3 regions of the Paenibacillus xinjiangensis genome follow, and region 1 is predicted to be linked to each of the others. Evidence: predicted binding sites of a transcription regulator. Region 1 holds the regulator's gene; each other region holds the start of a gene.

Region 1 (10,597 bases):
ATTTGAAGCTGTATTTGTTGGTGGCTGTGTAAGGGATGCTCTGATGGGACAGCCCATCCAAGATATCGACATTGCTACCTCGGCGAAACCCGAACAGGTGCTTGAGCTGTTCTCGCGCTGCATTCCGACAGGGGTGCAGCATGGCACGGTAACTGTTCTGCAAGATGGAGCCTCCTACGAGGTTACCACTTATCGGAAGGAATCTGCCTATGAGAAGCATCGGAGACCATCGAGTGTACAGTTTATATCTGAGCTGGACGGTGATCTTGAACGAAGAGATTTGACGATTAATGCTCTTGCTATGCGTGCAGATGGCGAGCTGTATGATCCATTCCGTGGTATTGCGGATATCCAGAATGGCATCATCAGATGTGTCGGCGATCCGGATGCACGGTTTCAAGAGGATGCTCTGCGAATGCTCCGAGCAATTCGCTTCTCCTCCCAATTCGGATTTCGAATTGCCCATCGGACGTGGAGAGCAATAATTCATCATCGTGAGCTGCTGGTACATATTGCAATGGAACGTGTTCTCACTGAGCTTGATAAGATGATGGGCGGCAGCAGACCCGAATCAGCGGTTCGGCTGTTGGCTTCAAGCGGCTTGCTGAACTGTACGGGAGCTAAGCTTCCTATTGTTCCTGTACTCCTAGCTCATTGTGACGCTGAGAGAAAACCGCTGCTGCCTTGGCTGAATCAGTTAGAGACAGCTGAGCTTCGCTGGATAGGTCTGTTCACGACGTCTGGTATTACCGTAGAAGATTGTGAGGATACTGCTAGAGCACTGAGAATGCCCAATGATCGCAGATTACAGCTTATCGCTGCTAGTAGCCTTCAGTTGGATATGCATATTCTGGATACCTCTGTGAATAAGACTCTGCATGCTGGATGGATTTCTCTTGTTCTTCGTTACGGCAAGGCAATGGCAGAACAGTGGCTGCAAGTCATAGCTAACAATCCTGCACACGCCTATCATAGCCTTGTCGAACAATTGGAAGAATGGGTTCAGCAGATGCCAGTGCACAATGTTAAGCAGCTGGCTGTGAATGGACGACAGTTGTCCGATTGCTTGCAGCGCAAGCCAGGCGCCTGGACGGGTGAACTGCTGCAGCGACTGCTGCTGGCTGTTGCGTTAAGAGAGCTGACTAATGAGCAGGAGCAGCTGTATAGGCAAGCTAGACTGTGGAATAACGAGGGCACTGACCATGAATAATATTGAGCTTCTAGAGCTGTTTGAAGGACATGCAGGACAATATGTCTCTGGCGAGCAGATCAGCCAACAGCTGAATGTAAGCAGAACGGCCGTATGGAAAAAGATTAAAAAGCTAGAAGCCGAAGGCTATCAATTCGAGGCATCTCGCAAGCTCGGCTATCGATTGCTGTCTGTTCCGGACAAGCTTCCGATAGACGAGATTATGGAGAAGCAGCAGTCCCATCAGTTCGGGAGATCGATCCGGTATTTCGAACAAGTAGAGTCTACGCAGGATATTGCGAAGAAATTAGCGGAGAAGGGCGCTCCTGAAGGAACGCTCGTTATAGCAGAGCAGCAGCTTAGCGGCCGCGGAAGAATGGGGAGAGGCTGGATCTCGCCGAAAGGGAAAGGCGTATGGATGAGCCTCATCATGAGGCCATCTGTGCCCGTTTATTTTGCGCCACAATTGACGCTACTCGCAGCCGTAGCCTTGTGCCGCAGCTTAAGGCGAATGACTTCCTTGCCAATTGGCATCAAATGGCCGAATGATCTATTAATTGAAGGAAAGAAAATAAGTGGAATTCTGCTGGAATCGATTGCCGAGGATGAGCGTCTATGCTATGTCATCGCTGGTATTGGCGTTAGTGTTAATCTAGAGGAAGCCGACTATCCCACAGAATTGCTGGAGCGTGCAACCTCCCTTCGTATAGCAGGGGAAGAGAAGTGGGACAGAGCAGACATCATTACGGATTTCTTGCAGGAATGGGAACAGCTGTATGTCATGTATCAAGAAAAAGGCTTCGCTCCTATTATAACCTTATGGGAGGCGTTGTCTGTCTCGCTTCATAAACCGGCTACCCTTACGACTCCGCAAGGTGTCATTGAAGGGGTTCCGATTGGGCTCGATCCAAGTGGTGCCATAACGGTGAAGAAGACAGACGGAAGTACTGTGGTTGTATTCTCAGCAGAAATGGGCGAGCCCGTGAACGGATAACGTTTACGGATCGCTATTTTTTTGCTACTATGAAGAAGAGCAGGCGGTATCCGTACGGAGCTGCACTGACGGTTGGTAAGCTGTAACGAAAGATTGACCATGCACACTCTGCTCTGAGCCGAAGGGACCGAGACAGAAGGAAGCAACCATTAAGCAATCGTTTCCTTTTTCGTTCGGGAACCTTTTTAGCAGCGGCTAAAAGGTTTTTTTGTGTTTATCCTAACAACTTAAAGGGGATGAGAGCATCATGAGGAAACGATTAACGATTACGAACTTGAAAAAAATGAAACAGGACAAGAATGCCATAACGATGCTGACGGCTTACGATTATCCGTCTGCTACACTTGCTGAAGAAGCTGGCATTGATGTTATTCTGGTGGGAGACTCACTTGGCAATGTCGTACTTGGTTACGATACGACTATTCCAGTCACTCTCGATGATATGATCTACCATTCACGAGCTGTTGCACGCGGTGCACGCAATACGTTCATCGTCGTGGATATGCCGTTCATGACTTATAATATTGGACGCGAAACGACTCTTCGCAACGCGGCAAGACTGATGCAGGAGGGCGGAGGCCAAGCTCTGAAGCTGGAAGGCGGAACTGAAATTACGGAAGATGTATCCGCATTAGTTAAGGCAGGCATTCCCGTCATGGGTCATATTGGATTAACGCCACAGTCTGTTCATCAGCTTGGCGGCTACAAGGTTCAAGGAAAGCTCGAGAAAGAGGCGCTCAAGCTGATGGAGGATGCCAAGGCTCTCGAGAAGGCTGGTGCCTTTGCCATCGTACTGGAGCTTGTGACAGAGCCGCTGGCTGAAGCGATCACACGCGAGCTCTCGATACCGACCATATCCATCGGAGCAGGCAGAGGCTGCGACGGACAAGTTCTGGTCTATCACGATCTTATTCAATACTCTTCTCCATATTTCGAGAAGCGCTTCGTCAAAACCTATGCAGATGTCGGTACCACCATTCGTGAAGCCATCAGCGCATATGTGGACGAAGTGAAATCAGGTACCTTCCCGGCTGAGCAGCACGTGTTCGGCGCGCTCCCAGAGGCTTCTGATGCGGTTAAGGAGCTGTATGGAGCGGGATCCTCAACTGATGAGAGCAAGAAGCAGCCAAGAGAGGAGGTTCGTTCAAGGTGATTGTATGTCGAACGATTAAGGAGCTCCATCAGGAGCTCTCTCATATACGGACAAGCTTACCGAGCCAATCCACAATCGGATTAGTGCCTACGATGGGCTTCCTGCATGAAGGTCATGCGAGCTTGATGCGACGCTCGGCTTCAGAAAACCATGCAACTGTCCTGTCGATATTTGTTAATCCGCTGCAATTCGGACCGAATGAAGATTTCGAGCGTTATCCGAGAAATGAAGAACGGGATTTGGAGCTTGCTGAGCAGAACGGAATTGATGTCGTGTTCATGCCAGAGGTCCAAGACATGTACCCCAATGCACCATTGACCACTGTAATAGTGAATCAAGTGACGGATCGTCTATGTGGTGCTTCAAGGCCGGGGCATTTCGATGGTGTAGGTACTGTAGTAAGTAAGCTGTTCCATTTGGTTCAGCCAGATTATGCCTATTTCGGAATGAAGGACGCTCAGCAAGTTGCTGTTATCGTGCAGATGACGGAGGATCTGAATTTCCCAGTAACCATTGTTCCATGTCCAATTGTTCGTGAGCCTGACGGACTTGCACTCAGCTCGCGCAATGTGTATTTGAGTGCTGAGCAGCGTCAGCAGGCAGTTGTCTTGTCGCGGTCACTCTCGCAGGCTAGAGAATGGGCTGCACAGCCTGGTGTGACCTCTGAGCAGGTCGTAGCTCAAGTCAAAGAAGCTATTGCTGAAGCAAGTCTGGCTGAGATCGATTACGTGGAATGGCTGAATTATCCAAGCTTGACGCCGCTTGATAACAATGAGTTGCTTCAACTCGAGTCGAACCGATATATTTTGGCGTTAGCCGTTAAATTTGGAACAACCAGGTTAATTGATAATGAACTATTCATTGGAGCTGAGGTGAATGACTGTGTATAGAACGATGATGAAATCCAAGCTGCACCGCGCTACTGTGACAGAAGCGAATCTTAATTATGTAGGCAGTATTACAATTGATGAGGATTTAATGGATGCAGCGAATATTTGGGAGAACGAGAAGGTACAAATCGTCAACAACAACAATGGCGCTCGGTTTGAGACTTATGTCATAACGGGGCAGCGCGGTTCTGGAGTAATATGCTTGAATGGAGCAGCTGCTCGTCAAGTTCAGCCTGGTGATCAAGTCATTATTATTTCTTATGCGAACATGACAGATGAAGAAGCAAGACAGCATAAGCCAATCGTGACGATATTAGACAGTGTGAATAAACCGCTCACTAGTCTGACGGAAGAAATCCATGCCACAATTTTGTAAGATGCAGCCTTATAGAAGTCCCTGTGTTATGTAACGACTGGTACCGAGTATGAAAAGACCCGCCTTAACAAAGAATGAGCATAACACTCCTAAATTCTTTGGTGAAGGCGGGATGCGGTATATGTTTCAACATATGTTTGCTGCCATGAACGAAATGCTTGAACATCTTATTGAAGCCTATCCGGAATCGGGTGGGGAACAGAAGCAGCAATATGAAGAACAGCTGATGATGCTCAAGAAGGTGAACGATTCATTAGTGGAGCAATGGATCGAGTTCGAGGAAAAGCTTAGTGATTTTGTTGAAATGCAGGGCACTTTGGATCTGTCCATGGATAAGCAGCAGCCTTCCGCTGCTGCTCTAATGAATGCAGGTGCCGCAGCAGCTGCTATGGCTGCGGCATCGGAATCATTAACCGCAACAACGGAAGCTGCAGCGCCGGAACAACCGGAAATCACCAAGCAGCCCTATAACAGTGAGCTGGATATGGTGCTTCCTTACGAACTGGCTGAAATGATTTCTAAAGGTCAAGGGTATTATAAGTTATTTATGTTCTCCCATGCAGCCTCCCAATTTCAGATGGCTGTCAGCAATTTGCCGGAATGCAATCTGGCTCGCCTGTATTTAGCGATGACTTTCATGCATCTTCAGAATTGGAGCGAAGCGCAACGACATTTTCAGCTATTAGTTGCTTTAACGGACTATCCGAAGTGGCGTGCTTTAGGCTATAATGCCCTTGGGTGCATTCAAGCGGTCTACATGAACTTGGAGCAAGCAGAGCAATTATTTATTCAAGCTTATGACACTTGCCCGAGCTTCAAGGACCCGTTAAACAACTTGAAATGTTGTAAAGAAACGCCGCAGCAATTGTCCTTATTTTTTGGTAGTACCGAGCTTTGCTGCTTGTGAAGGGATCGGTCGTTAATGAAATTTGCCGTATTAGATTTGGAAACGACGGGACATAGTGCAACTGATGAAATTCTTGAGGTTGGTCTCGTTATTCTTGATAATGATTTGGAGGTTGTACAAACGTTCAATACGTTTGTACAGCCTACTATTCCAATTCCAGCGTTTATAACTCAGCTAACTGGAATTGATGCCGCCATGGTAGCTGACGCTCCAGCGCTTGATGAAGTTCTGATGCAGCTCATTCCTCTGCTTGATGACGCTGTTCTAGTTGCCCATAATGTCAACTTCGATGCAGGCTTCTTGAATCAAGCGCTCGATCGCAGCGGCTATCATATGTTCGGTGGACGAAGGCTGGACACGATCGAATTATTGAAGGTGCTCTATCCATCCATTACGTCCTACCAGCTTGGAGCAGTATCCGAGCAATTCGGTATCACCCATGAACAGCATCATCGTGCTGACAGCGATGCGATGGCTACAGCCATTTTATTTGCTGAATCCGTACGCAAGCTCAGAAACCTGCCGCTGCTTACTTTGCAGCGGCTATCCTTTCTTATAGACAGCAGCAGCGATCTTAGCTGGTTCATAGGTCTAGCGCTGCAGCAGGCAGAGCAGCAGACGATGTTCGAGACGAATGATTATGAGTACTTTAATCAGTTCGCTTTGAAGGCTGGTGAATGGACTGAAGAACAGCCAGCACGAGCCGGTGCTGATGAACAGCCGCTAAGCGACTTTTCTTTTGAGCAATATTTGGATGCAATTAAACAGAAATTTATTGAGAAATTCCCAGGCTATGAGGAACGAGAAGCACAGACGACCATGTTCCATGAGGTATATGACTCTCTGAATAGTGGCCGTCATTTGTTGATTGAAGCGGGTACTGGAACAGGTAAATCTCTCGGTTATTTGATTCCCTCCCTTTATTATGGTGTCCGTGAGGAGAAGAAGATAGTCGTAAGCACGCATACGATTAATTTGCAGGAGCAGCTGCGTCATCGGGACGTGCCATTGCTCAAGGAATTGCTGCCTTTTGACTTCCGTGCTTCTATATTCAAGGGACGCGGCAATTATTTATGTCTACGAAAATTCGAGAATAAAATAAATACACGCGATTTGGCTTCTCCGTATGAGGATGCAATTACCGCTTCACAGATGGTGGTATGGCTAGGGGAGACAGAGACGGGTGATCAAGAAGAGCTTAATTTCAACAATAAAGGAACCGACTTCTGGTCTACAGTGGCTAGTGATGCGGACTCGTGTCTGAATAGGCAATGCCCATGGTTCAAGCGCTGCTATTATCATCGTGCCAAGCATGAGGCTAACATTGCAGATGTATGCATAACGAATCACTCGATGCTGTTCACTGATATTCGAGCGGATCATCGACTGCTTCCAGGCTATAATCATCTCATCATTGATGAAGCCCATCATATGGAGGAGGTAGCCAGCAAGCATCTGGGTATGCAGTTATCCTATTATTCCTTAATGAATGCTACGATGCGATTGTTCAAAGACAGCCGTTCCGGTCTGCTTCCCTCGCTCCGATTCAAGCTCCAGCAGGAGGGTGACGAGAGGGCAAATGCATGGGTGGAAACCATCGATACAGTAATACCCGTGTTCAATGAAGTTAAGGAGCACTGGGATAAATTATTCGAGATGTTCTACAGCTTCGTAGGCAATTCGTCGGACGTCAGCAATGATAATGGCCAAGCCGTCTGCCGCTTACGCAGTGATAATCTGCCAACAGGCTGGGATGACGCCATCACCGTTGAGGATAATGTACATGCAGAGCTAGGACGAGTTACACGTACAGTGGATAAAATGGTGTCTGATATAAAAGAGCGTCTGGATGATACGACTATTCAGGCGACTATTACGGATATTAATGGTGCTATTCGTGATTTAATGCGTGTGAAGGATGATTTGCGCACGTTCATGAAGATGGATCAAGCAACAGAAGTGCCTTGGATTGAAGCTACCACTGCTAATCGCTATAGATCCGTACATTTATATTCCGTACCGGTTGATGTAAGTAGTCAGCTGCAGCAATATTTCTTCGACGTGAAGGAGAGCATCATTCTAACGTCTGCCACTCTTTCTGTTCAGAAGTCGTTCCAATATGCCGAAGAGCAGCTTGGACTAACCGGATTTGAGCAGACGAACAGGCTGAAGACGGTACAGCTGCCTTCTCCATTCAATTATAGGGATCAAGCGCTCGTTATTATTCCGCGCAACTTCCCAACGCTTAAAGGCGCTGGAGGAGATCAGCAGTTCGTCTCGATGCTCGTCAGTTCATTAGCTTCTGCAGCGATGGAGACGAAAGGGCGCATGCTCGTGCTGTTCACCTCGTACCGGATGCTTAAGCAAGTGTATGAACCGCTCAAAGAAGCGTTAACTGGTTCTAGCATTCAAGTGCTGGGTCAAGGAATAGACAGTGGCAATCGAACGAAGCTCACCCGAAGGTTCACACAGCAGCCAGAGTCTGTATTGCTTGGAACAAGCAGCTTCTGGGAAGGTGTAGACATACCTGGAGACGCTTTAACATGCCTTGCAATTGTGAGGCTGCCGTTCCAGCCACCGAATCATCCGCTTGTTGAGGCGAAATCCGAAATGCTGCAGAAGCAGAAACAGAATCCTTTTATGAAATTATCTATACCACAAGCGGTTATTCGCTTCAAGCAAGGCTTCGGTAGACTCGTTCGGACCTCACAGGATAAAGGGATTGTCATTATCTATGATACGAGAGTAATAGAGACGTATTATGGCAAACACTTTTTGTATTCTCTGCCTGGACCAAAAATCGAGCATATGCATATTGAACAGATTGTGCCAAGAATGCGTGAGTGGCTTGCGGAAGGGAAGAATGAAGGCTGATGAAACAGACGAAGATTTCAGAGGCAGTCGTAAGACGGCTGCCTATTTACCTTCAAGTGCTCAATGAGCTGGATAATCGAGAAGTTCAAACCGTTTCCTCACAGGAGCTTGGGGTGAAGCTTGATCTTAACCCAGCTCAAATCCGTAAGGATTTAGCTTATTTCGGTGATTTCGGCCGCAAAGGAATTGGCTATGATGTGACTCATCTTATTGATAAGATTCGGCAAATATTAAAGCTCGATCGAGCGATTAATGTCGTACTCATCGGTGCTGGTAATTTAGGGCATGCCCTCTGTAATTACAATACTTATTCGAAAGATAATATGAAGATAGTTGCTGTCTTCGATGTTCACCCATCCAAAATTGGCACGAAGATCAATAACTTGACCGTTATGCCGATGGAGACGCTCAAGAAGACAGTAGCTGAATATGATATTCGTATCGGTATTATTACTGTACCTAGTCACGAAGCCCAGAATGTAGCGAACCAAATTGTCGAGGCCGGTGTAGAGGGTATTCTTAACTTCGCTCCGGCTATTCTACGAGTACCAGAAGAGGTTCGGGTTCATCATGCAGATTTCACAAGAGAGCTGTTAAGTCTAGCTTATTATTTGGAAAAAGGAAGGAACGATGAAAATGAGTCAGACTTGGATTGAGAATGGTTTATTCGTTACTATGGATGAGAAACAACCTGTTGTTCGTGGTCATATGGTTATTACCAATGATCGAATTACATACATTGGCGAAGCCCAGCCTGAGAATTTGGAACAATCAGTAGAGCGAGTCGATGGAAGCAAGCACGCTTACATGCCTGGCTTGATTAATACGCATGGACACGCCGCAATGACATTGCTGAGAGGGTACTCTGACGATCAGAATTTGCAGGTATGGCTGGAGCAGAAGATGTGGCCGATGGAAGGCAGATACATTGACAAAGATACAAGGGCTGGAAGCGCTCTTGCGATTGTAGAGATGTTGAAGTCAGGTACGACTACCTTTGTAGATATGTACGATCGAATGGATCAAGTAGCACTTATGGTGGAGCAGTCAGGTATCAGAGGATGTTTGACAAGAGGAGTAATCGGCCTGTGCTCAGAAGCTGAGCAGCAGTCGAAGCTCACTGAAGCCATTGCTTTTGCACGTGATTGGAATGGCAAGGCAGATGGTCGAATCACAACGATGATATCACCACATGCTCCGTATACCTGCCCTCCGGATTATATAGAGAAATTCGTTCAAGCGGCTCATGATTATGATCTTCCGGTTCATACCCATATGTCAGAAACAATGGCAGAAGTGGAGCAAAATGTTCGGGATTACGGCGTACGTCCAGTTGAGCATCTGGATCGCCTCGGACTCTTCTCACGTCCTGCGCTAGTTGCACATGCTGTACACTTGAATGATGAGGAAATCGCTCTGCTTGCTGATCGGAAGGTAGCTGTATCGCATAATCCGGTTAGCAATCTGAAGCTTGCAAGTGGAATTGCACGTGTACCTGATTTGTTGAAGGCAGGAGTGACAGTCTCGCTTGGTACAGACAGTGCAGCGAGCAACAATAACTTGGATTTGTTCAAGGAAATTAAGTTTGCGGCACTTCTTCATAAAGGCGTATCAGGCGATCCTACGGTTGTTCCTGCTATGGAAGCGTTGCGCATGGGCACCTTGTATGGAGCTCGCTCAATCTGGCAAGAAGGCTCCATAGGTCAGCTCATTGTTGGGATGAAGGCTGATTTCATTGCTCTAGATATTGAACAGCCGCATTATTATCCGCAGACTGATCTCGTATCCCACCTCGTATATTCGGGTTCAGGCCGCGATGTTACGGATGTATGGGTTGATGGTAAGCAGGTTGTCAGCAAGGGGCAATGCACGCTTCTGGATGAAGAACAAATCCGGTATGAGGCAGCAGCAAGCTTCGACCGTCTGCTGAAGGGCTAGCTGTTATGCGGGTAAGCACTAGAAAGCGTAAGGCCTTCATGACTCCTGGCCGAACTCTTGCCGTTGTTGGCGTTCTATTGGCAGCTCTTGCTGCGGGTATGCTTATATATTACAATACCGTACAAAATCCATTCTGGATGACGGAGAAGACCATCAAATCTCAAGCCATTGAAGCTGCTGGGCTTACGTCAGTTACTGCGATTACCAAGCATGTATGGGATAAGCAGACCTGGGTTGTTGAGGGTGAGGATGAGGCGGGAGAAGAGGTCTTCGTCT
Region 2 (10,597 bases), on a different contig from region 1:
TCCAACTTCCTCTAAGGGCTCAATTAAGTTGAGAGCATTCTCGATAATTCTGCTTAAATCTGCGGCGAGAATTGATGTTTTACCTTTAGAATAAGGAAAGCTGATAAAATATTCACCATTAAAATCCCTATCGACTGAAGCAATTCTAACATCCTCATACTCAGCGCCAGTAATTTTAACAAGGTTCTGTATTAATTTGTGGGGAAGTTCAAACTCAGTTTTAATGAAAATGGGCTTCTTTTCTTTATCCCTAAGTTCTGAGTATCGTTTTCTAGGAAGATCAGCAAGTAGGTTAATCTTTCCTCCCTTTACAGGGCTGAGTTTCCAAAGAGCAGTAAGTAAATTTGATTTTCCGGCTTCATTTACACCGACTAGTGTTGTAACGTCATCACATTCTATCCAACCACTATCACTTACCGATCTAAAATGTTGAACTCTATATCGAACTAATCTCATTGTATAGCACCCCCACTATTTATAATATAACTAGAATAACACAGTATTTGGATGTGGTGCTACGACGTTGAGGAGCAACGAAATGCTTGTACAAAAGTTAAGTATTAAGCTACTTCACCAAATACCCTAATCATCACACTCCGGCGAATTGTGGTTTTGCACAGCCACGGTTCGCTTCCACCATGAAAACCCAGTCCGCATGAGGACTGGGTTTTCATGGTGGATAAGGAGATCGATTGAACAATAGTTGAATTTAATATCTTATAAAGGTAATTCCAAATAATAATGACAGCTGTTTAGGTCAGGGGATGAAATCGGAATGGCAGCTAATGGGGGTTCTCCCATAAACGGAATTTATTTTTGGGATTTCTTAAGTATCCTAGACCCCCAAGCAAAAGGGCTGAAAAATGGTTTTTTATTGTCGGGAATGTTATTAAGCATGCTCTCGCTGGTTCTCAATTTTTCTGAATGGATTTATGATTTAATAGGACGTCTGCTCAGTTGAAACTTAACCGAGTTCTTCAATATGCAGAGACAGGGCATTATCAACTGGCGTTTCCTTATGGGAAATACCCATGATAGTGCCTTTACTTTGCTCTGTCTAATTTATCTTTTCGTCATGTAAGTTCTCCTATTGGCGCCAGCCTCAATAGGGCACTATGCCCTCCCGCACTTGGTAGACCTTCTGTCGAGCGGAGAAAGGGGATGGATTCTGGAGAAGCGCAGCGTTCGCCTTTGTTCCTGGATTTCCACCACTTCTAATTGATTAGAAGAAATCCAGGAGCAACAGCGATCGTAAGAACCATCCCTTTCGCAGCGCCATACACAGAAGGGATATATTTTATTACCAGTGTGACATTAATCACACTAGCGCACCCAACGCTGTGGTATTATTTCCCTGTACCAGCAAAAGGGAGTGAGGGCAATGGAGGTACAGCCGTTATTGAAGGTCGAGCAGCTGGCGCTCAAAAAGCATAAAATATTCAAGCAGAGCCGCATGCGCTATCTGGCAAGGTCGATGCTGGCGAGTATGTTCATCGGCTTCGGCGTTATCGTTGCTTTTAAGACAGGGAACTTCTTCTATCTGGAGCATTCTCCGCTAACCTATCCGATGGCTGCCTTAACCTTCGGCGCAGCGATCATATTGATTGCTTATGGCGGTGGAGATTTGTTCACGGGAAATACCTTTTATTATACATTCGCTGCACTGCGAGGGAAGCTTCGCTGGCCGGAGGTATTCAAGCTGTGGGGGATGAGCTATACAGGCAATCTGCTAGGGGCTGCCGTATTCGCGGGGCTTATCTTCACGACTGGCCTATTCGCGGATTCCCATGTGAATGGCTTCCTGCTCAGTGTCGTAGAGACGAAGATGAACACGCCGGCATCGGAGCTTTTTTTCAGGGCGATATTATGCAACTGGCTCGTATGCTTAGCCTTCTTCGTACCAATGTCGCTCAAGGGTGACGGTCCCAAAATGTTCGCGATGATGCTATTCGTATTCTGCTTCTTCATCTCAGGCTATGAGCACAGTGTCGCTAACATGTGTACCTTCGCGATTGCGCTCGTATTGAACCATCCAGGCACGATATCGACAGCGGGCGTTATTCATAACCTTGTACCGGTGACAATAGGCAACTTGATTGGCGGCGGCGTATTGATGGCAGTGATGTACCATTATGTGAACAAGCCTTTTATGAAGGAAGAAGAGCTCGAAATGGGCAAAGGGGATGAATAACAATGACAACGAAAAAAACGAGAATAGTCGTCATAGGAACAGGAGCGGTCGGCTCGACTACGGCCTACACCTTGCTGCTTCGCAATCGGATGGATGAGCTCGTACTGATCGATGCTAATCAGAATAAAGCTGTAGGCGATGCGCTCGATATGAATCACGGCATGCCGTTTCTCGGTCAGGCGAAAGTATGGGCAGGCACTTATAAGGATTGCGCGGGTGCGGATATTATCATTATTACAGCAGGAGCCGCGCAGAAGCCAGGTGAGGAACGCATTGAGCTGCTGAAGCGGAATGTGTCCATATTCGACAGCATTATTGCAGAGGTCTTGAAGTATAACACGGATGGCATTCTGTTGATTGCATCGAATCCAGTCGATATCATGAGCTATTTCTCTTGGAAAAAATCACAGTGGCCCGTTAACCGCATTATCGGCTCCGGCACACTGCTCGACAGTGCTAGATTCCGCTATTTGATCGGCGAGCAGCTTCATCTTGATCCGCGCAGCGTTCACGCTCACATTATTGGCGAGCATGGCGATTCTGAGCTCCCTCTATGGAGCTTAGCTAATGTAGCAGGGACGGAGCTTCAGCTTACGGAAGAGCAGCGGCAGACGATATTCACCAATACACGGGATGCGGCGTATCAGATTATTGAAGCCAAAGGGGCGACGTATTATGCGATTGCTCTAGCGCTTGACCGCATATGTACAGCCATTCTCTGTGACGAAGGGGCCGTTCTGAACGTTTCTACTCTAGTGAATGATTACCTAGGCATCTCCGATGTGTACCTAGGCGTTCCTTGTGTAGTGGATCGGACAGGTGTGAGAGAGGTGCTTCAGCTGCAAATTTCGGAAGAGGAGCAGCAGCTCCTTCAGCGTTCGGCCAACAAGCTCAAAGGCCTGATCGAGTCAATCGCCCTCTAAAAAAGGTAATCGTTGCAAAATGTTAATATTTGCGTGAATAGAGAAGCCCCTTTATCCGTTATGATAAAAGAAAAAGCGGAGAGGGGAGTTACAGATGAACGTACCTGTTGGAGTATGGATTTTTGCCGGCATTATCGTAGTTTTGCTCACCTGGATGACCTTATGGGTCACGAGGAAAGCTTATTCGAAGAAATGGGACGATTCGGACGTCTAGTCCTATATATAAGCGAAACAACCCCGATCGCTCTACTGGCGATCGGGGTTGTTTCGTTCATAGCTCTTAGGCATAAGGCCATACTAATGCTTCTGGATCGACTGCCGGTACAAGACCTTCGCTTGCAGCCCGAGTGAGCAGATTCGTAATAGCAGCATAACCGCTTCCACCGAGATTGCCGGTGAAATCATTCACGTACAAGTCGATATGTGCCTTGGCCACCTCTGGGTCCATCTCCTGAGCATGCGCCATCACATAGTCGTGTGATTGTTCGGGATGCTTCCAAGCATATTCTACGGATGCATGAATCCAGCCAGCGATAGCTTCCAGATCAAGTGAGCGTCGGGCGATAATAGCGCCGAGCGGTATTGGCAGGCCTGTGTCCGATTCCCACCAGCTGCCCAGATCAGTCATGAGCGACAAGCCGTAATTCGGATAAGTGAAGCGAGCCTCATGAATGACGAGCCCAGCGTCAATCTGGCCATCTCTTACTGCCGGCATAATCTCGTGGAAGGGCATGATTACGATATTACCTACTCCACCAGGTACATTCTGCGCAGCCCACAGACGGAACAGCAAATAGGCAGTTGATCGGTCACTTGGGACGGCAACGGTACGACCGCTTAGTGCTGCTGGATCCGTTGAACCGTCTTTGGTAAGCACCAGCGGACCACAGCCTCTGCCGAGTGCCCCGCCGCAAGGAAGAAGGGCATAATCATCTAATAGCCACGGCAGTGCCGCGTAGGATACCTTCATCACATCAAGATCGCTTGTTCCGGACGCGGCCAAACGGTTGGTAATATCGATATCGGCATAAGTGACGTCAAGCTTAGGCGCACCAGGCACAAGCCCATGTACCAAAGCGTGGAATACGAAGGTGTCATTCGGACACGGGGAGAAAGCGATTTTCATTATATAACCTCCAGTAGTACGGCGCTTGCAGCTTCAAGAGACTGCAAGGCATCCTTGATACGCCAAGCGTCACGATCCCGCGGTCCGACGCTATTCGAGATCGCACGTATTTCTAGACAAGGGAGTCCATGAAGACGAGCGGCAGTGGCAACGCCGAACCCTTCCATGGCTTCAGCTGCTGCCCCTGGTACACGTTCTGCCCATTGCTGTGCGGTTTCTGCTGTTCCCGTTACAGTGGACAAGGTAAGAATCGGAGCGGTAATGGCGATATGTCCCACAGCGTTCAATGCTTCCGTCAATCGAGCTGCGAGTGCTTGATCAGGTATGATACGAGCGGAGCCGAAGCCAAGCTCGTCCACGCTGAGGAAGCCGCTTGGTGTCTCTGCGCCTAGATCGGCAGCGATTAGCTGATCGGACACGACGAGTGAGCCGATAGCGGCTCGGCCAGGGAAGCCGCCGGCAATGCCAGCGCACAGTACTAGGCTGTATGAATCAGCACCTGCACGGGCGAGAACTGCCGCAGTCCGGGCAGCAGCCTCCATCGGCCCCACGCCAGCCTCCATCACATCGAAGCGGCTATCGCCGCGCAGTCCACGCTCAACAGCCTCTCTCTCGGCTGAGACGGCGGTCATTATAAGTATTTTACCGATGCTATTGCTCATAAAATGTAGTTCCTTTCACATACCCCCGCGCGAGTAGTGCTGGGGCATTGGCATTATATCCTCAATTATTCGCTATATTAATTATAGTCCTCTCCGCTTCTGATTGAAAGGGAGGCGCCTGTATGAAGAAAAAACCGCCAAGGTCATGCAGCTTGTGCTGCGTCTCTTGGCGGCTCATTCTATTTCTTCCTAAACTCATAAAATTCGCATTCCGCTCGGGTGTGATAAGCAATTTCGCTTACCCCGGATTGGATAACGGCCATTTGGTCATCATACCGTACAATGATACCACCGCTATTTACGATGTAATCGTCTTGAAATACGCGAACGCGAACCTCTCGCTGCATCGCTTCTTCAAAATCCTGATCCGTTATCAATTTACGGTTGATTGCCATTAGAAAGCCCCTTTACTGTTTCAATGCCACAGCAATTTTCGCTGCTACCTCGGCATTATGATACACAAGAGCGATATTCGTTTCAAGGCTTTTTCCATCCGTGAGCTGCTTGATGCGGTTCAGAAGGAACGGAGTAACGTTCTTCCCTGTAATATTCTGTTCTTTGGCCTCATCCAGTGCTTGCTGGATAACGCCCTCGATGTCCGTATGCTGCATAGCCGATTCCACTGGTACAGGGTTGGCAATGATCGCGCCGCCATTCAATCCGAGCTCCCATTTGGTGCGCAGCACATCGGCAACCTGTGAAGCCTCGTCGAGACGGAAGTCTACACCATAGCCGCTCTCGCGAGCATAGAAGGATGGGAACTCATCGGTTTTGAAGCCAACAACAGGAACGCCATGCGTCTCTAGAAATTCTAACGTTCGGCCAATATCAAGGATCGACTTCGCTCCAGCACATACGACAGCGACGTTCGTATTCGCAAGCTCCGTCAAGTCAGCCGAGATGTCCATCGTCGTCTCGCCTTCGCGATGTACACCGCCGATACCGCCAGTTGCGAACACTTCGATGCCCGCAAGCGCTGCACCAATCATCGTTGCAGCTACGGTTGTAGCGCCGATTTTACCGGAGGATAGAATGTAAGGGAAGTCGCGGCGGCTAACTTTTTCTACATTTTTACTAGTTGCGAATGCTTCGAGCTCTTGCTCGTTCAGACCGATTTTGATTTTGCCATCCATAATGCCGATGGTAGCAGGTACGGCGCCTTGCTCGCGAATAATTTGCTCCACTTTACGTGCCATCTCGATATTTTGCGGATAAGGCATGCCGTGTGAAATAATCGTTGTCTCAAGGGCAACGACAGGCTTGTTGTTCTCTAGTGCTTGCTTGACTTCTTCTGTATACGTAATAGGTAGGCTCATTAGGGTTAGTTCTCCTTCGAGTTGAGGTCAGCGAATCTCGCTTCAAAAGCATTCGCTGCCGTTTGTTTAAGTACAGTCTCAGTAAGGTCAGAGGATACAGAATCTGCAGTCTGCAAAGTAATATGGGATGCAGCTAGGCCCAGCTTGCACGAGTCGATGTAGGATTCATTGTGCAGCAGCCCATAGGCAACGCCCGCTACGAATGCATCGCCAGCGCCAGTGACCTCCACAACCTCTGAAGTAATGGAAGGGAAACGCATGCTGCCTTCGATGCCATCGTACATAACCCCCAGCTTGCCAAGGGTAATGAATACATGCTTAACACCACGCGCCCGGATCGCTTGTGCGAGCGTTCTGCTGTCTGTATTCGGTGATAATGGAATGCCTGCGAGCTGGCAGGCTTCCTCTAGATTAGGGAAAATAGCTGTAACGCCATGCAGATCCTGCGGCAGCTTCTTGGCTTTCTCCGAGGATACCGGATCGATGAAGAGTGTAAGCCCCTCTTCATGACTGCGTTTGATCAACAGCTCCAAAGATTCAGCAGGCAGATTGGTGTCTGCTATAATAAGCTTGGAGGATGCAACCTGAGGCCATTTCTCCTGCAGAATATCTGGCGTGAACTGGTCGTAAATATCCATGTTGGCAAAAGCGAGGAACAGCTCTCCCGAATCATCGAGAAGAGCGGTATAGCTGCCAGTCGATGCACTGCGATGAACGATGGACAGGCTTATATCTACGCCTTTTTTCTTCGTCTCATCGAGTACCCATGCACCAGCCTTATCATCGCCAACGATGGTGAGCAGTGCCACATTGCGCGACAGGTTCGCCAGCGTCTCGGCGATGTTGCGAGCGACGCCGCCAGTGGCTTCCGTGACGGTAACGGGGTTAGAGGAAGCAAGCCTCAGCTGCTGCTTGCCAGTCGCTTTATTGTCGAGATTAGCGCCGCCAATACATAGAACGGAGCCTTCCTCAGCCGTTATATAAGCACGGCCGCGAATGATGCCTTTTTTCATCAAAGCCGCTATATAACCAGCAACAGCAGAGCGTGATATGCCAATGTGGTCGGCTATCTCCTGCTGAGATAGGAAGGGATTATTCCGAATCAATGCCAGAATCTGTTGTTCACGTTCCAACTTGTATTCACTCCTTTCTTCGTCAATAGGGTCCTATCAACTTATTATTGATGATCTTAGTTTAATGTATTTACAGACAAATGTCTATTGGTGAAGACAAAAGTTTGTGGGAATGGGTTAAGCTTGGTTTATGGTTCATCTGCTAGTACAATAAGACATAGCGTATTCACAAGAAGAAACGGCTTCGCCGTCCTCTGTAAGAGGAAGGCAACTGTTTCTCGTAGAAATAGAAGACTTCTGTATCGCCAAAGTATCGTCGAGTACAACATATAAAGTCTTATATTTTAAAAAAAGCATTAGGAGGAGAAAAATAAATGTCATTACATAACGAGCAATTAGTTGTATTTGTCGGTTCTTATGCGGAGGCCTCCGCAAACGGTGTATATATGTATGCATTCGACGAGCAGGAGGGCAAGCTGACACTGCTGGATCAAGTAGGGGGGCTGAAGAATCCAACCTTCCTGAATCTCGACAAGGCTAACCGCAGATTATACGCTATTGCAGAGTCGGCAGCAGAGGATGGCAGCAAGACAGGTGATGCTGTAGCTTTTGCAATCGAGGTTGAGCCTGGCAGTGAAGGTCTTCGTCAGTTGAATAGGGATCTCGCGATCAATGCTCCATCCTGCCATATTCAGCGGGACGCGGACAGCCGATATGTGCTGCTCTCCAGCTATCATGGCGGCAGAATCAGTCTCGTGTCACTGACAGATAACGGGGAAGTAGGCCAATTGCTCGATATTAAGCAGCATGAAGGCAGTCAGCCTCGCGCGCATAGCGTAACCTTCAGCCCAGATGGCCGTTACTTATTCGCAGCGGATCTCGGTCTTGATCGTATTTTTACTTACACCATCGATTCGGAGCACAATCTTCTCGTCTCGCGTGGGGAGACGGTTATCCATCCGGGAGCGGGTCCGCGTCACATGGTGTTCCACCCGAATGGCGGCTTCGCTTATGTCATTAACGAGCTGGATTCTACCGTTACGACGTTCCGTTATGATGCGGAGGCAGGCAAGCTTCATACGCTCGAGAGCGTATCGACCCTTCCTACAGATTTCGAAGGCACGAATGGCTGCGCGGAGATTACAATGTCGGCAGACGGCAAGTATTTGTATGGCTCCAACCGCGGACATGACAGCATCGTAGTGTACGAGGTGGATGGCGAGACAGGCTTGTTGACTGTGAAAGGATATGTGTCTACGGAGGGCAAGCATCCACGCCACTTCGCTATTCTGCCAGGCGGACGTTTCCTAATCGCGGCGAACAAGGATACGAACAACTTGGCGGTGTTCCGCTTGACTGAATCGGGAATGCCTGAGTATACAGGCTACTCAGTCGAGGCTGCTGGACCTGTCTGTGTACAGGCTGCTTATTTCTAAGCACTTAAGGAGATTAAGAGGATGGATGGGGAAGCCGTATCAACGGCTTCTTTTTTCTTTCCTTCATTTACTGGCCTGGGATCATTCTCATTGATAATGGAACTACTAATTGCCCCTACAGCTATCTTCTATTATATAAGGCTGATCTGCCGAAGAAAGGGGCTGGATCTATGTTCCTATTCATGGATAGAACGACTTCACTTGCTGAGGTCGTTCTATTTGTGTATATAGGGTATGGACAGGTATGATTGGAAGAAGAAAGAATTCATTAAGATGAAGAGTTCTATCCTATGGGGGAGGTGTCCTATGGATATACCTAGCGATTGGGCGAAAATCGTATTGTCCGTGCATGGGGACAAGGGGGAGCAGTGGCTCTCCGGATTCGAATCGTTAGTACGCGATTGTGAACAGCGCTGGGGGCTTAGGCTCGAGCTGCCGACACCGTATAGGCTGTCCTATAATTATGTGGTACCTGCTGTCATGCAGGACGGAACGGAGGCTGTGCTTAAGCTGGGTGTGCCTGGCAAGGAGACTCGGACAGAGCTTGCGGCACTTCGTCTGTATGCTGGCAATGGCGCTGTACGAGTATTGGCAGAGGATACTGAGCGCGGGGCCATACTGATCGAGCGAGTGCGTCCGGGACTAACGCTGGCGGAGGCAGCAGCTAATGATGATGAGGCTACAATTGCTGCAGCACATGTGATGAAGCGGCTGATGATTGCGGCCCCAGAAGCTGCCGGCGAGTTCCCAACTGTGGCGAACTGGGCTGCAGGCTTGTCGCGATTGCGTCAGCGATTCGACGGCGGAACTGGACCCATTCCTGAATTAATGGTGAAGCGCGCTGAGGATACCTTCGACTGGCTGCTAAGTCATCCGGAAGGAGAACAGCTCCTATTGCATGGTGACCTGCATCACGAGAATATTCTGGCTGCGACTGGGACTGACAAGGGGAATGCTTGGCAGGCGATTGACCCTAAAGGTGTCATTGGAGAAGCTGAATATGGGATGATTCAGCTGCTGCTGAATCAGTTGCCGCCTGATCGACAGCTTGATACCACAAGGCGGCGTATTGAACTGCTGTGCCAAGAGCTCCCTCTCAATAGGGAGCGGCTATTGGCATGGGGCTATAGCCACTCCGTCCTGTCCGCCTGCTGGTGTATTGAGTCTGGTGTAGATGGAGTGGAGGGCGCGCTCGAAACAGCACACTGCTTCGAAGAGCTGCAGCGTGAGCAGTAATATAGGAAGCCGGGGAGTGTCCCCGGCTTCTTTTTATTGTGTTGTTCGGGCATACCCGTCACCACGCTCGAAAAGCTCGCACTAAGATTGAAAACGACCTTAGTTGCACGCAGCAACGAGCCGAAGGTCGATCTAAGCTCGAAAACGACCTTAAAGTAGCCTGAAGCCCCATCACCACGCTCGAAAAGCTCGATCTAAGCTCGAAAACGACCTTAGTTGCACGCAGCAACGAGCCGAAGGTCGATCTAAGCTCGAAAACGACCTTAAAGTAGCCTGAAGCCCCATCGCCGTGCTTGAAAAGCCCGATCTAAGCTCAAAAACGACCTTAGTTGCACGCAGCAACGAGCCAAAGGTCGATCTAAGCTCGAAAACGACCTTAAAGTAGCCGCAAGCCCCGTCACCTCGCTCTGAAAGCTCGAACTAAGCTCGAAAATGACCTTAGTTGCACGCAGCAACGAGCCGAAGGTCGAGCTAAGCTCGATAACGACCTTAAAGTAGCCGCAAGCCCGTCACCATGCTCCAAAAGCTCGAACTAAGCTCGAAAACGACCTTAGTTGCACGCAGCAACGAGCCGCAGGTCGATCTAAGCTCGAAAACGACTTTAAAGTAGCCGCAAGCCCCATCACCGTGCTCG
Region 3 (10,597 bases), on a different contig from region 1:
CAGCGAGCTTGGATTTCTCGAATCGCAGCTGGCCTTCTAAGGTAATGAATGGCTGAAGCGGCTTCCATGGCTCACCAAGAAAATGTTTGTCCAGATGAATATGATGGTCGGACAGTGCTGGCAGATAGAGCAGTCCAGCCGCGTCGATGGACGGAATGGATGGCTCCTCGCTAGCGTCCTGCCCGCTGGGTACAATTGCAGCTATCGTTCCTATGGTTAGATCAAGTGTTAAATCGAACAAATCTGCACCAATACGAACTTGATTAAGTTTTGCTATATCCATGCTGAGTCATCCTTTATCTCGTATTTTGTCATCCCCTGCTAAAAGGCTGTTAATGTGCTCCCAGATAAGCTTTAACCATTCGCTCATCATTCAATAATTTGGCGGAATGACCTTGTAAGGCAACCTTACCGTTCTCCAGCACGTAGCCGCGTTTGGAAATCGATAATGCCTTATGCGCTAGCTGCTCTACGAGTAAAATAGAGGTTCCCTCATGTGTCAACGTCTGAATCGTCTCGAAGATCTCGTTAACAATGATGGGCGCCAGACCGAGTGAGGGCTCATCGAGCAAGAGCAGCTTCGGCTTGCTAATCATCGCCCGGGATAAGACGAGCATCTGCTGCTCGCCGCCGCTTAGCGTGTATGCCAGCTGATCACGCCGTTCATGCAGCCTAGGAAACCGCTCAAATACAAGCTCCAGCTCGCGATAGAATTGCTGCTTCGATACAGAGCCAATCTTCTTCTTCAGTCCCATACGCAGGTTCTCGAGCACAGTCAATGTACCGAATACTTCTCTTCGCTCTGGAACAAGCGAGACGCCAAGATTGGATGTTCTGCTCGCGGAGATATTCGTAATGATCCGGCCATCATAACGGATTTCTCCAGCATGCGGCTTCACAAGTCCCAGTATGGATTGCAGCAGTGTAGACTTGCCGGCCCCATTCGACCCAATAACAGCAACAATCTCGCCTTCATGGAGCTCCAGGTCGATACCCTTAAGAGCGTGTACAGCTCCATATCGTACATCTAGACCTTTAATTTGCAGCATCAGCAGCCACCTCCTCGCCCAAATAAGCTTCAATAACGCGAGGATCATTCAGCATCTGCTCCGGCTCACCCGTACCTATAACTTTTCCGAAGTCGAGTACAGTGACCGTATCGGATACGCGCTTAACGAAGTCCATATGATGCTCAATTAGAATGACAGTCATTCCATGTCCAACCAGCTTCTTAATCAGTCGCTCCAGCTGTTCGATCTCGGAAGATGTCATACCTGCCGCGGGCTCATCAAGCAGCAGCAGGCTTGGCTCCATGGCGAGTGCCCGTGCAATTTCGACCATTCGCTGATGTCCGTAAGGAAGCTGGCTGGCCGGAATATGACGATCGCCTTCATAGCCAATTAGATCCAGCAGCGCTTGTGCTTGATTCTGCATTTTTCTTTCTTGGCGGATAACCTGAGGTGTGCGAATGAGGGATTGTGCGAGCCCGCCTCTTTCCCTCGTTGTCATGCCTGTCATTACATTCTCGAGTACAGAGAGCTCCATGAACAATCTGGAATGCTGGAACGTCCGTGCAATGCCTTGTAGAGCAGCTCCGGATAAGGAACGCGGTACGAATGCCTTCCCTCTCAAGCTGATGGAGCCACCATCTGATTCATACAAGCCAGATATCACGTTGAGCAGTGTGGTTTTGCCCGCACCGTTAGGTCCAACTAAAGAGTGAACCGTTCCAGAATGGATGGTGAAGCTGATATCTTTCAAAGCATGCAGCCCGCCAAAATGCTTATTCACATCGTCAAGCACAAGAATCTGCTTCTCCGCCGTCCGAATGGATGCAGTGAATAGCTTCGATTCATCAATCTTTACGACATTGCGGCCACGACCCGCGGGTCCGACCGGTTTGGTGAACTTAAAGCTCAGCTTGCTGCTGAAGATTGAGGCGATTGTGCCGACGATACCTTTGGGCATGAAATACAGCACAGCGAACATAATACCTCCGTACAATGCCATACGAAGCTTTTCCATATGAAGAACTTCTGGAAGAAAGACGATGATGGTTGCGCCGATAACTGGACCGAGCACTCTTCCAGCACCGCCAAGAATGACGATGAGGACCAGCTGTACACAGGTCTGGAATCCGTAAGTGTCGGGGCTTACGAAGCTGTTCGCATGAGCATAGATTGCGCCTGATAGTCCTGCAAGGACGGAGCTGATCGCGAATCCAGCATATTGAACGGCGAATTTACGTATTCCCAGTGAGGCTGCTGCAATTTCATTTTCCTTGGATGCAATCATTGCTCTTCCCCATGCAGAACGACGCAGGTTCCAAGCTAGAAGCATCGATAATACGGAGACGCCTAGAACAAGCAGGTACATATCCTTGAGAGTAAAAGCATAGCTGCCGATAGTCGGCTTAGGTATGCCAGAAATACCTAATGGCCCGCCAGAGAAAGCATCCCATCGAATTAATACTTCGTGAATGACGACGCCGAAGGCGATGGTAATCATCGATAGATAGACGCCGCCTGCGCGGATGGTTGGTATCGAAATCAAGGTTCCAATTAATAAGGATACGAAGACGCCAATTATGGCAACGATCCAGAAGGAAAGCTCATATTTGGTGCTCAGGAATGCTGATACATAAGCGCCTATCGCCATCAGCCCAGCATGCCCAATAGAGACAATGCCGCAATAGCCGATTAATATATTCATCCCTGTGCATGTGATTACAAATATGCCAATCATAAATAGCAGATTCAAATAGTACGTATCCGTCAGCCAAGGCATGGCGGCTAGAAGGACAACAGCCGCTATCGCGACTATTGCAGCCAATGGGCCCCTGCTGTTCACTGCTTTTTGTACGAGTACACTCATCTTGCGCCCCCCTCTTCGTTCCTACTTATACTTTCACGACTGTTCGGCGTGCGTTGAATAGTCCCATCGGCTTCCAGTACAGCACGAGTATGACCATTCCGTACACGAACATTTCGCGGAACGAAGTGGAAATATACTGTCCGATAAATACTTCTGCTACACCAAGAATGAGTCCCGCCGCAACAATGCCCTTCGGATTGTTAACACCTGCAAGAATAGCAACGGAGATGGCCTTCAGACCTAATGGAAGACCAATGTCGACAGAAACCGCGTAGTTGGTTGACATAAGAGCCCCACCAATACCTGCGAGCAGACCGCTGAGCACATAAGCAACGGCCACTACCTTGTTGCTGCTCACGCCCATCATTTCAACCGCTGTCCGATTGTCTGCCGTCGCCCTTAGCCATAAGCCCCAATAGGATTTCTTATAGAACATAATTAACAGCGCAAGCAGGATACCGACTACGGGAAGAAAAATAAATTCCTTCCAATAAATGCCCGCTCCGAATATTCGGAGCATGTCATTGCCTACTGGCGAGGGAGTTACTCCCTCATCCGGTCCGTTGAAGTAGAGAGCAACGTCTTGAATAATAATGCCAACTGCAATGGTGCTGAGCACCCATTCAATAGAATTGGCATCTTTACTGAACTTGCGAATCGCCAGCCTCTCAATACCGATACTAAGCAGCCCGACTAACCCGGCCGCGATAGCGAATGCGACGAGAAAAGGCATTTCCCCATGCCCAGCAAGGCTGAACATGAGTACTCCTCCTAACATAACCAGTTGTCCCTGAGACATGTTGAGCGTCCCATTCACGACAAACGTTAGACTATAGCCGAGGGCGATTAGAGCGTAGAGACATCCAACCGAGAGCCCGCTGATAACGAGCTGCAGGATAAGCGACATGGCCATCCCTCTTTTCGTAGTAGTAGTTGCTGATGATGGTTAATTGCTTATTGCAGCTCAGAGATGACAAGCTTGCCGTCCTTCCATACACACATCACGTAGGAGTTAACATCAATAGCATCGTGATTCTTTGCTGTGAATACTTCATCCCAGCCTCTAATAACACCGTTATAAGCGCCAAGGCCAGACTCAAGAGTCGTTCTGATCGCTTCGCGGTCTTTACCCAAATCGCCCGTAAGCTCTGACTTGGCAATCGCTTGGAACAGGATCATTGCACCATCATAGCCTTGTGCAGCAGAAGCGAAGGTCGTTGGGATATGACCGAACTTAGCTGTGAAATCCTCGAGGAACACTTTGGCAGGCTCACGTGTCTGCTCTACATTGAAGTTCGCCGTTTGAATAGCAAAGGTACCTTCAGCCAGCTCTTGGCCAACCTCTTGAGCGCCCTTGTTAGCCATACCATTCTCACCTACAACAGGAACCTTGAATCCGAGCTTATCCATCGCTTGCAGCACGTAGCCATTGGCAGCACCTTGACCGAATAGATAAATAACTTCTGCACCAGCTTCCTTAGCGTGGTTAACTTGTGCAGTCATATCTTTGTCTTTGGCATTATCGAAGGACTCTACTGCAACAGGCTTCAATCCTTCAGCTTCCAGTACTGTAGTCATTGCCGCAGCGGCGCCTTTGCCGTAACCACCGTTCTCATGCAAGATTGCAATCTTTGTTGTACTGAAGTGCTCTTTAATAAAGTTCAATGCATATTGGGCGGTAATATTAGCATTCATACGAACGCCGAAGCTCCAAGGCATTCCGCTCTCAACCGATGCTGGAACGTTAGAGGTCGCCACAATAAACGGAAGCTTTTCTTCAATTAGAATAGGTGATTGTGCCAGCATAACGGTACTGTGGAAACCGCCAATCGCGCCAAGCACTTTTTCTTTCTGTGCAAAATCACGGATAATGCTAATGCCGCGTGTGGGATTCTGCTCCGTGTCACGAACCACTAGCTCAACCAGACGTCCATGAATGCCGCCTTTGGCATTTATTTGATCAACAGCTACTTGCACGCCCTGATAGAGGTTGACGGAGTTCATCGCGTTATCGCCAGTAGCTTCTGTAGACATCCCGATGTAGATTGGGTCGGTGCTCACTTCTGGTGCAGTGGTATCTCCTGTGGTGTTAGCTGTCGTCGTTCCCGCGTTGTTATTCGTGCTGCCGCAAGCAGCCAATGTCCATGCCATAACAACCATCATTGCGACTAGTGACCATTTCTTCAACATTATTCCTTTCATTCTTCCCCAGCTCCCTTTATTTGTTTGTTTAGTGTAGACCCAGTGGAACATACTCAGATTGGGCTTGAGCGACCTTCAGGCCGCGTTTCCAGACCGTTCGATGCTCTGGTCGATCAAGCAGGACATCACGAGCAGATGATACAGGGAACAGCACCATATCAGCTGACGCACCAGTCTTAATGCCGTAATGCGCTAGTCCCAGCGCCCTTGCTGCTCCATCCGTCAGCATGCGAAGCAGCTGCCTCGCATCTGAGTCGCCTCCCATATAAGCGGTAACGGCAAGCAGCCAAGCGACTTCCAGCGGATCTACTTTGCCGAAGGGGGTGAATGGATTGCGCACATTATTCACGCCGATCGTTACATTCACGCCGCGCTCCAGCAACAGCTTCACTGGTGTAAGTCCCCGTCGATGCTTCTCGCGGTCCCCTCTCCCGTTAATATACAAATCCGTTGCCGGTAAGCACATCACATGGATATCCGCTGTACGAATGAAATCAGCCATGTTAGCTGCTTCCTCATAGGGCAGTGATCCAAGCGAGGTAACGTGACCAGCGGAGACAAGTCCCTGCATGCCAGCGGCAATCGTACGCTCCGCAATCTGTTTAATGGCTAGCTGCTGCGGGTTATCCGAGAAATCAGCATGGAAGTCAATCGGCTTGTGATACTTCTCTGCGAGATCGAAGACGAACTGCAGATGCTCCTCCACGAGATCAGGATCCTGATAAGGAATGCCCCCCACCACATTGCCGCCCATCCGCATGGCTTCATCCATGAGCTCAGCTGTGCCAGGGCTTGCGAATATCCCCTCCTGAGGGAATACAACCACCTGCAAATCAAGGAACGGCTTGAACTGCTGCTGAAGCTCCAGTGCCGCCTCGAGCGCTGTGAGTCCTAGAATCGGATCGACCTCGGCATGACAGCGCATGTGCGTGACACCGTTTCTAATCGCCTGTCGAATAACTGCCTCCGAACGTGCTTGAATATCTTCACGTGTGAAGCCATGCTTCATCATTGCCGTCATCTGGATGGCTTTCTGCAGAGAGTCAGCTTCTCCATCCATTCGTGAGAGCAGGTAAGCTTTGTCCAGATGGATATGAGGCTCGACCAGACCTGGCAGGAGCATCCCGCCATGACCCTGCTCCCGAACTTTCGCCTCCAGAGTGGGTGAGCCTATTGCGGATACTGATGCTATAACCCCATCCTTCACACCGATGTTCATGAAACGAGACTCCTCCGGAAGCCGAACATTTTCAAGCAGTAAATCCAGCATATGTCCACCCCGCCAACAAAAATGTCATATTATCTAACACAGAACTTCTTATGGCAAAATTATACATAGTGAGGTCGACACTGTCATTGTCCTCATCGTACAAAGATTTCCTGAAACATTGGACTTATGTAACAACATAAACTTCATTCTTGTTGTGAGCTTTCATTACAGCTAACACAAGTGGATTTCCCGCACTGGTTTATGGGTAATAGGAAGCTTCCATTGATAATCAGAAGCCCATTATCGAATTCTTATTCCAAACGGGCGGTGCGACCGATCAAACTATCAACAGAACGGGGTCATGACGATTGATGCTAATGATCCATCGGTAGCGGGCGATCATTTTGCGGAGATTAAGATGCTGACGAATCGGAAACCCAATATGAAGGTTGAATTCGACCGGAAACAGGATTATGAAGGCTAGCTCGCTATGTATCGCGGTGATTATTTGGAGGAGCTGGACTGTTAACGGGAAGGGGCTTCAGGCTGTACTACGACTCACCGAGCTTCAGGAAAGAGAGCCTTATTCTGATGAGATCTACCGGTATACGCTCCTGGCATACGAGAATTTGCAGGATAGAGCAGCCTTGCAGCGTTATATTATGAGGGCATCGAGGAGCTGGTGGGGAGAGAGCTTTGAATCGAGCCGGAGACCCAGACCAAAGAGCTGTACAAGCGAAGCGAATACAGAAGAGACTAAACCGAGTATAGAAACAACAGAAAAGGAGCTCTTGCGAGCTCCTTTTCCTGACGACAGCGGTTATTGGTTTGAGTTATTAGATTTCACACGGTAACAGAAATCGATGGAGCAACTATTTGCAATCGGTGTACAATTCCACTAATGCTTCATCGTGAACCGACTGCTTCAATTTCATATGTTTCCATATGAGCTTGCACTAGAATGCGCGTGTGTTACGGAACGTGTCTTTGGCACAACCCTCCGCTTCTATACTGAGTGGACTAAATCCTCTTGTAGCCCTTGCACCGTAAGGTTCAACGGAACCACACCTCTCTTCGCGTCGTCCTTAATTATAATGTCCGAAGGTCTTGGGCTTTATACAGCATATCACCTATTTTTTTTCTGATGACTTGATTAATGACCCATCTTCTTCCACTTGCGCTCATGATTCGTTGTTTCTGGAAACCGCTGGCCCTTCTCCAGATGCACCTTCTTAGGGTTGTTAATGCCCATATGGAAGGAGTTCACGCCGTCTTCGATATAAGTACCGTCGTTCGGAGCTTTATCTCCTGGAGAAAACAATGTCCATTCACCCATTCTTGTTCACCTCCTCGAAGAGACAAACGAATGCTGTCCCAAGCTTTAGTATGGGCTGCAGCTGTGAGGATCATGAACACCAGAAAACGGGAGTCAACAAGACTTGTCAGAAGGTAGGCGATTTGATATAATGAACAGATGCGAGTATGTAAGAACCTCGCTCCTTGCCCCATTTATGGGGCCGTTAGTCCAAAAGGAGGTGAAATAAAATGCGCAAATATGAAGTGATGTACATTATTCGTCCAGATGTTGAGCAAGAAAACGTTCAAGCCATCGTCGACAAATTCAATGGCATTATCAACAACGGCGGAGAGGTCACTAAGACTGATGTGATCGGTAAACGTCGTCTTGCGTATGAGATCAATAAGATTCGTGATGGTTACTACGTTCTGGTTCATTTCAACGCAACGACAGAAGTTGTGAACGAACTCGACCGCATCATGAAGATTACGGATGAAGTTATCCGTACATTGATCGTCAGAGACGTCGCTTAGTCCACGTTTGATTGATCGATTGGGAGGTCTATAACGATGTTGAATCGTGTAATACTGATTGGCAGATTGACGAGAGACCCCGAATTGCGCTATACACCTGCTGGTGTAGCAGTTACGCAATTTACGATAGCAGTAGACCGGCCTTTTACTAGCGGTCAGGGCGAACGCGAAGCGGATTTTATTCCGGTTGTGACTTGGCGGCAGCTTGCTGAGACATGTGCGAACTATTTGCGTAAGGGACGCTTAACAGCGGTAGAAGGTCGCATTCAGGTGCGTAACTACGAGAATAACGAAGGTAAACGTGTCTATGTGACGGAAGTCATAGCGGATAACGTTCGTTTCTTGGAATCTAACCGTGAAGGCGGAGCTCCACGCGAAGAGGGCGGCAGTGGCAATAGCGGCGGCGGTTCAGGCGGCAATAGCGGTGGTGGCGGATCTTTCGGCGGCGGCAACGCTTCTAATAGCGGTGGCGGTAGCCGGTCCGGTAATAACTCACGTAACGACAACCGTGATCCGTTCTCGGATGATGGTCGACCGATCGATATATCAGAAGATGATTTGCCATTTTAATTGAAAGGATGGATTCGAATGAGCTTTAAGCCAAGAGATGGTGGAGATGGAGAACGTCCAGAACGCAAATTCGGCAACCGTAAAGGCGGCCGCAACAAGCGTCGTAAAGTATGTTTCTTCACTGTAAACAAAATCACTCACATTGACTATAAAGATACTGATCTGCTCAAAAAGTTTATCAGCGAGCGCGGCAAAATCTTGCCACGTCGTGTAACTGGTACGAGCGCGAAGTATCAACGCCTGCTCACTGTTGCGATCAAACGTTCGCGTACAGTAGCATTGCTACCTTATACAACTGAGTAGTATGTACTGCTCTTTAGAGCCTGCCTGAGATTATTCTCTGCAGGCTTTTTTATGTGCTCAGGTCAGCTGACTAGTAAGGAATTTCATCAAGCACCACAAATTGCATCGTGAATTTAATGGTGATTGTGAAATACTATTTATAAAATAATGATGAGTAATGGATGACTTCCATTTGTAACCAATGGTTTTTTAATTCATTTTCTCATAAATATGTCGAATTAACTATGTAATCATCGTTTTTTTGGTGACATTACCTGTCAACTAATCAATTTCAAGCTGTTTTTGTGTCAATTCATAAAAATAGGTTATTGAACATTTTGTGAAACAGGACTACAATTGACTATAGAAATGGGAAGCTGAATTGTTTGTATGCTCGTGCCTGTGAAATATTTCACGTAGGATCGTATTTTCAACAGTTCGACTTGTTCATGAAGTGAAGTTGTCATCAGTTTAAATTAAGGCAAGGGAAAGGGAGGCTATAATTCGTATGTCCGAAACCGTAACGCAACAACCCGAGAATGGTGCAGTAGAAGCAGCATCTGTCCAAGTCGATGTATTGGAGCAGCTGCTTAACCCAGAAGTTCAGAAGTCGCTTACTGTATTGGTAGACAATCTACCGAAGCTGGCAGAAATGGTTACTCTTATGACGAAAGCTTATGATGTAGCAACAACTGTAGCTAACGACAAAGTTCTTATGAATGACATGACTCACGGAATCGCTGAATTCGCTAAGCCAATTACTGACAAAGCAAAAGGCATCGCTGCTGCAGCTATTGAAGCTACTGACCGTGCGCAAGCTGATTCTTCGACAATTGGTCTTTTCGGTATGTTGAAAATGCTGAAAGATCCAGAAGTTCAAAAAACATTGCGTTTTGCGCAATCATTCCTAAGCGTATTGTCCGAGCGTAAAAGCAACTAATTCCAATAATACAAGAACGGAGGATAACCATGGCTAAACAAATTCTTATTCTAGGTGGCGGATATGGCGGCTTGCTGAGCGCACTGTCGTCCCGTGAACATTTCTCACCTGAGGAAGCGGAGATTACAGTCGTTAACCGCGTCCCTTATCATCAGATCGTAACTGAATTGCACCGTCTGGCTGTTGGAGGCCTGAACGAGCAGAACATTGCATTGCCTCTTGATAAGCTGTTGAAAGGCAAATCAATCAATCTGGTTATCGATACAGTTGATAACATCGCACCGGATAAAAAACAAGTGACTTTGGCTAAAGGCGGCACTTTCAAGTATGATACACTCGTTGTCGCACTTGGCGGAGAAACAGCATTCTTCGGTATTCCAGGACTTGAAGAGAACAGCATGACGCTGAAATCCGTTGAAGAAGCGAAAAAGATTGCTTCTCATGTTCAAGCTCGTATCGAAGCTTACAGCAAATCCAAAAACCCAGCTGACGCAACAATCGTTGTTGGCGGCGGCGGCTTGACTGGTATCGAGCTTATCGGTGAGTTCGCAGATATGCTTCCAAAATGGTGTGCAGCTAGAGGCGTTGACGTTAACGACATTAAGCTGTATAACATCGAAGCTGGTCCTTCCATCCTTGCAGGCTTCCCAGCCGAGCTGGTTGACCGTGCAAAAGCTAGCCTTGAGAAA

What was found. Region 1 encodes Rex, which represses fermentation and respiration genes when NADH is low (regulators of the CRP and FNR family bind a similar motif). Its sites were predicted from a motif close to TTGTGAAATATTTCACAA; they were not measured.
Region 2: AC6ESP_RS11790 (formate/nitrite transporter family protein) is a predicted target of Rex. The motif match lies at 1,307-1,324, and genes of this name have one in related genera.
Region 3: AC6ESP_RS17510 (helical membrane plugin domain-containing protein) is a predicted target of Rex. The motif match lies at 9,369-9,386, and genes of this name have one in related genera.

What each region holds. Positions count from the first base shown of each region.
Region 1 covers NZ_JCAALS010000004.1:69,203-79,799, reverse strand. Annotated here, with positions in the region: gene AC6ESP_RS05570 (CCA tRNA nucleotidyltransferase) at 1-1,210, shown strand, start outside; gene AC6ESP_RS05565 (biotin--[acetyl-CoA-carboxylase] ligase) at 1,203-2,183, shown strand; gene panB (3-methyl-2-oxobutanoate hydroxymethyltransferase) at 2,431-3,336, shown strand; gene panC (pantoate--beta-alanine ligase) at 3,333-4,226, shown strand; gene panD (aspartate 1-decarboxylase) at 4,219-4,602, shown strand; gene AC6ESP_RS05545 (hypothetical protein) at 4,724-5,509, shown strand; gene dinG (ATP-dependent DNA helicase DinG) at 5,525-8,383, shown strand; gene AC6ESP_RS05535 (redox-sensing transcriptional repressor Rex) at 8,383-9,039, shown strand; gene AC6ESP_RS05530 (amidohydrolase) at 9,014-10,321, shown strand; gene AC6ESP_RS05525 (cell wall elongation regulator TseB-like domain-containing protein) at 10,327-10,597, shown strand, end outside.
Region 2 covers NZ_JCAALS010000010.1:15,737-26,333, reverse strand. Annotated here, with positions in the region: gene AC6ESP_RS11800 (AAA family ATPase) at 1-456, opposite strand, end outside; gene AC6ESP_RS11795 (hypothetical protein) at 776-961, shown strand; gene AC6ESP_RS11790 (formate/nitrite transporter family protein) at 1,382-2,191, shown strand; gene AC6ESP_RS11785 (L-lactate dehydrogenase) at 2,194-3,114, shown strand; gene AC6ESP_RS11780 (1,4-dihydroxy-6-naphtoate synthase) at 3,395-4,240, opposite strand; gene AC6ESP_RS11775 (futalosine hydrolase) at 4,240-4,902, opposite strand; gene AC6ESP_RS11770 (hypothetical protein) at 5,082-5,297, opposite strand; gene AC6ESP_RS11765 (pseudouridine-5'-phosphate glycosidase) at 5,310-6,218, opposite strand; gene AC6ESP_RS11760 (carbohydrate kinase) at 6,224-7,351, opposite strand; gene AC6ESP_RS11755 (lactonase family protein) at 7,666-8,727, shown strand; gene AC6ESP_RS11750 (aminoglycoside phosphotransferase family protein) at 9,034-9,963, shown strand.
Region 3 covers NZ_JCAALS010000017.1:35,954-46,550, forward strand. Annotated here, with positions in the region: gene AC6ESP_RS17450 (amidohydrolase family protein) at 1-283, opposite strand, end outside; gene AC6ESP_RS17455 (ABC transporter ATP-binding protein) at 333-1,049, opposite strand; gene AC6ESP_RS17460 (branched-chain amino acid ABC transporter ATP-binding protein/permease) at 1,036-2,874, opposite strand; gene AC6ESP_RS17465 (branched-chain amino acid ABC transporter permease) at 2,900-3,781, opposite strand; gene AC6ESP_RS17470 (ABC transporter substrate-binding protein) at 3,829-5,076, opposite strand; gene AC6ESP_RS17475 (amidohydrolase family protein) at 5,105-6,295, opposite strand; gene AC6ESP_RS17480 (hypothetical protein) at 6,648-6,770, shown strand; gene AC6ESP_RS17485 (hypothetical protein) at 6,787-7,140, shown strand; gene AC6ESP_RS17490 (YjzC family protein) at 7,440-7,622, opposite strand; gene rpsF (30S ribosomal protein S6) at 7,832-8,116, shown strand; gene ssb (single-stranded DNA-binding protein) at 8,153-8,686, shown strand; gene rpsR (30S ribosomal protein S18) at 8,705-8,989, shown strand; gene AC6ESP_RS17510 (helical membrane plugin domain-containing protein) at 9,477-9,908, shown strand; gene AC6ESP_RS17515 (NAD(P)/FAD-dependent oxidoreductase) at 9,938-10,597, shown strand, end outside.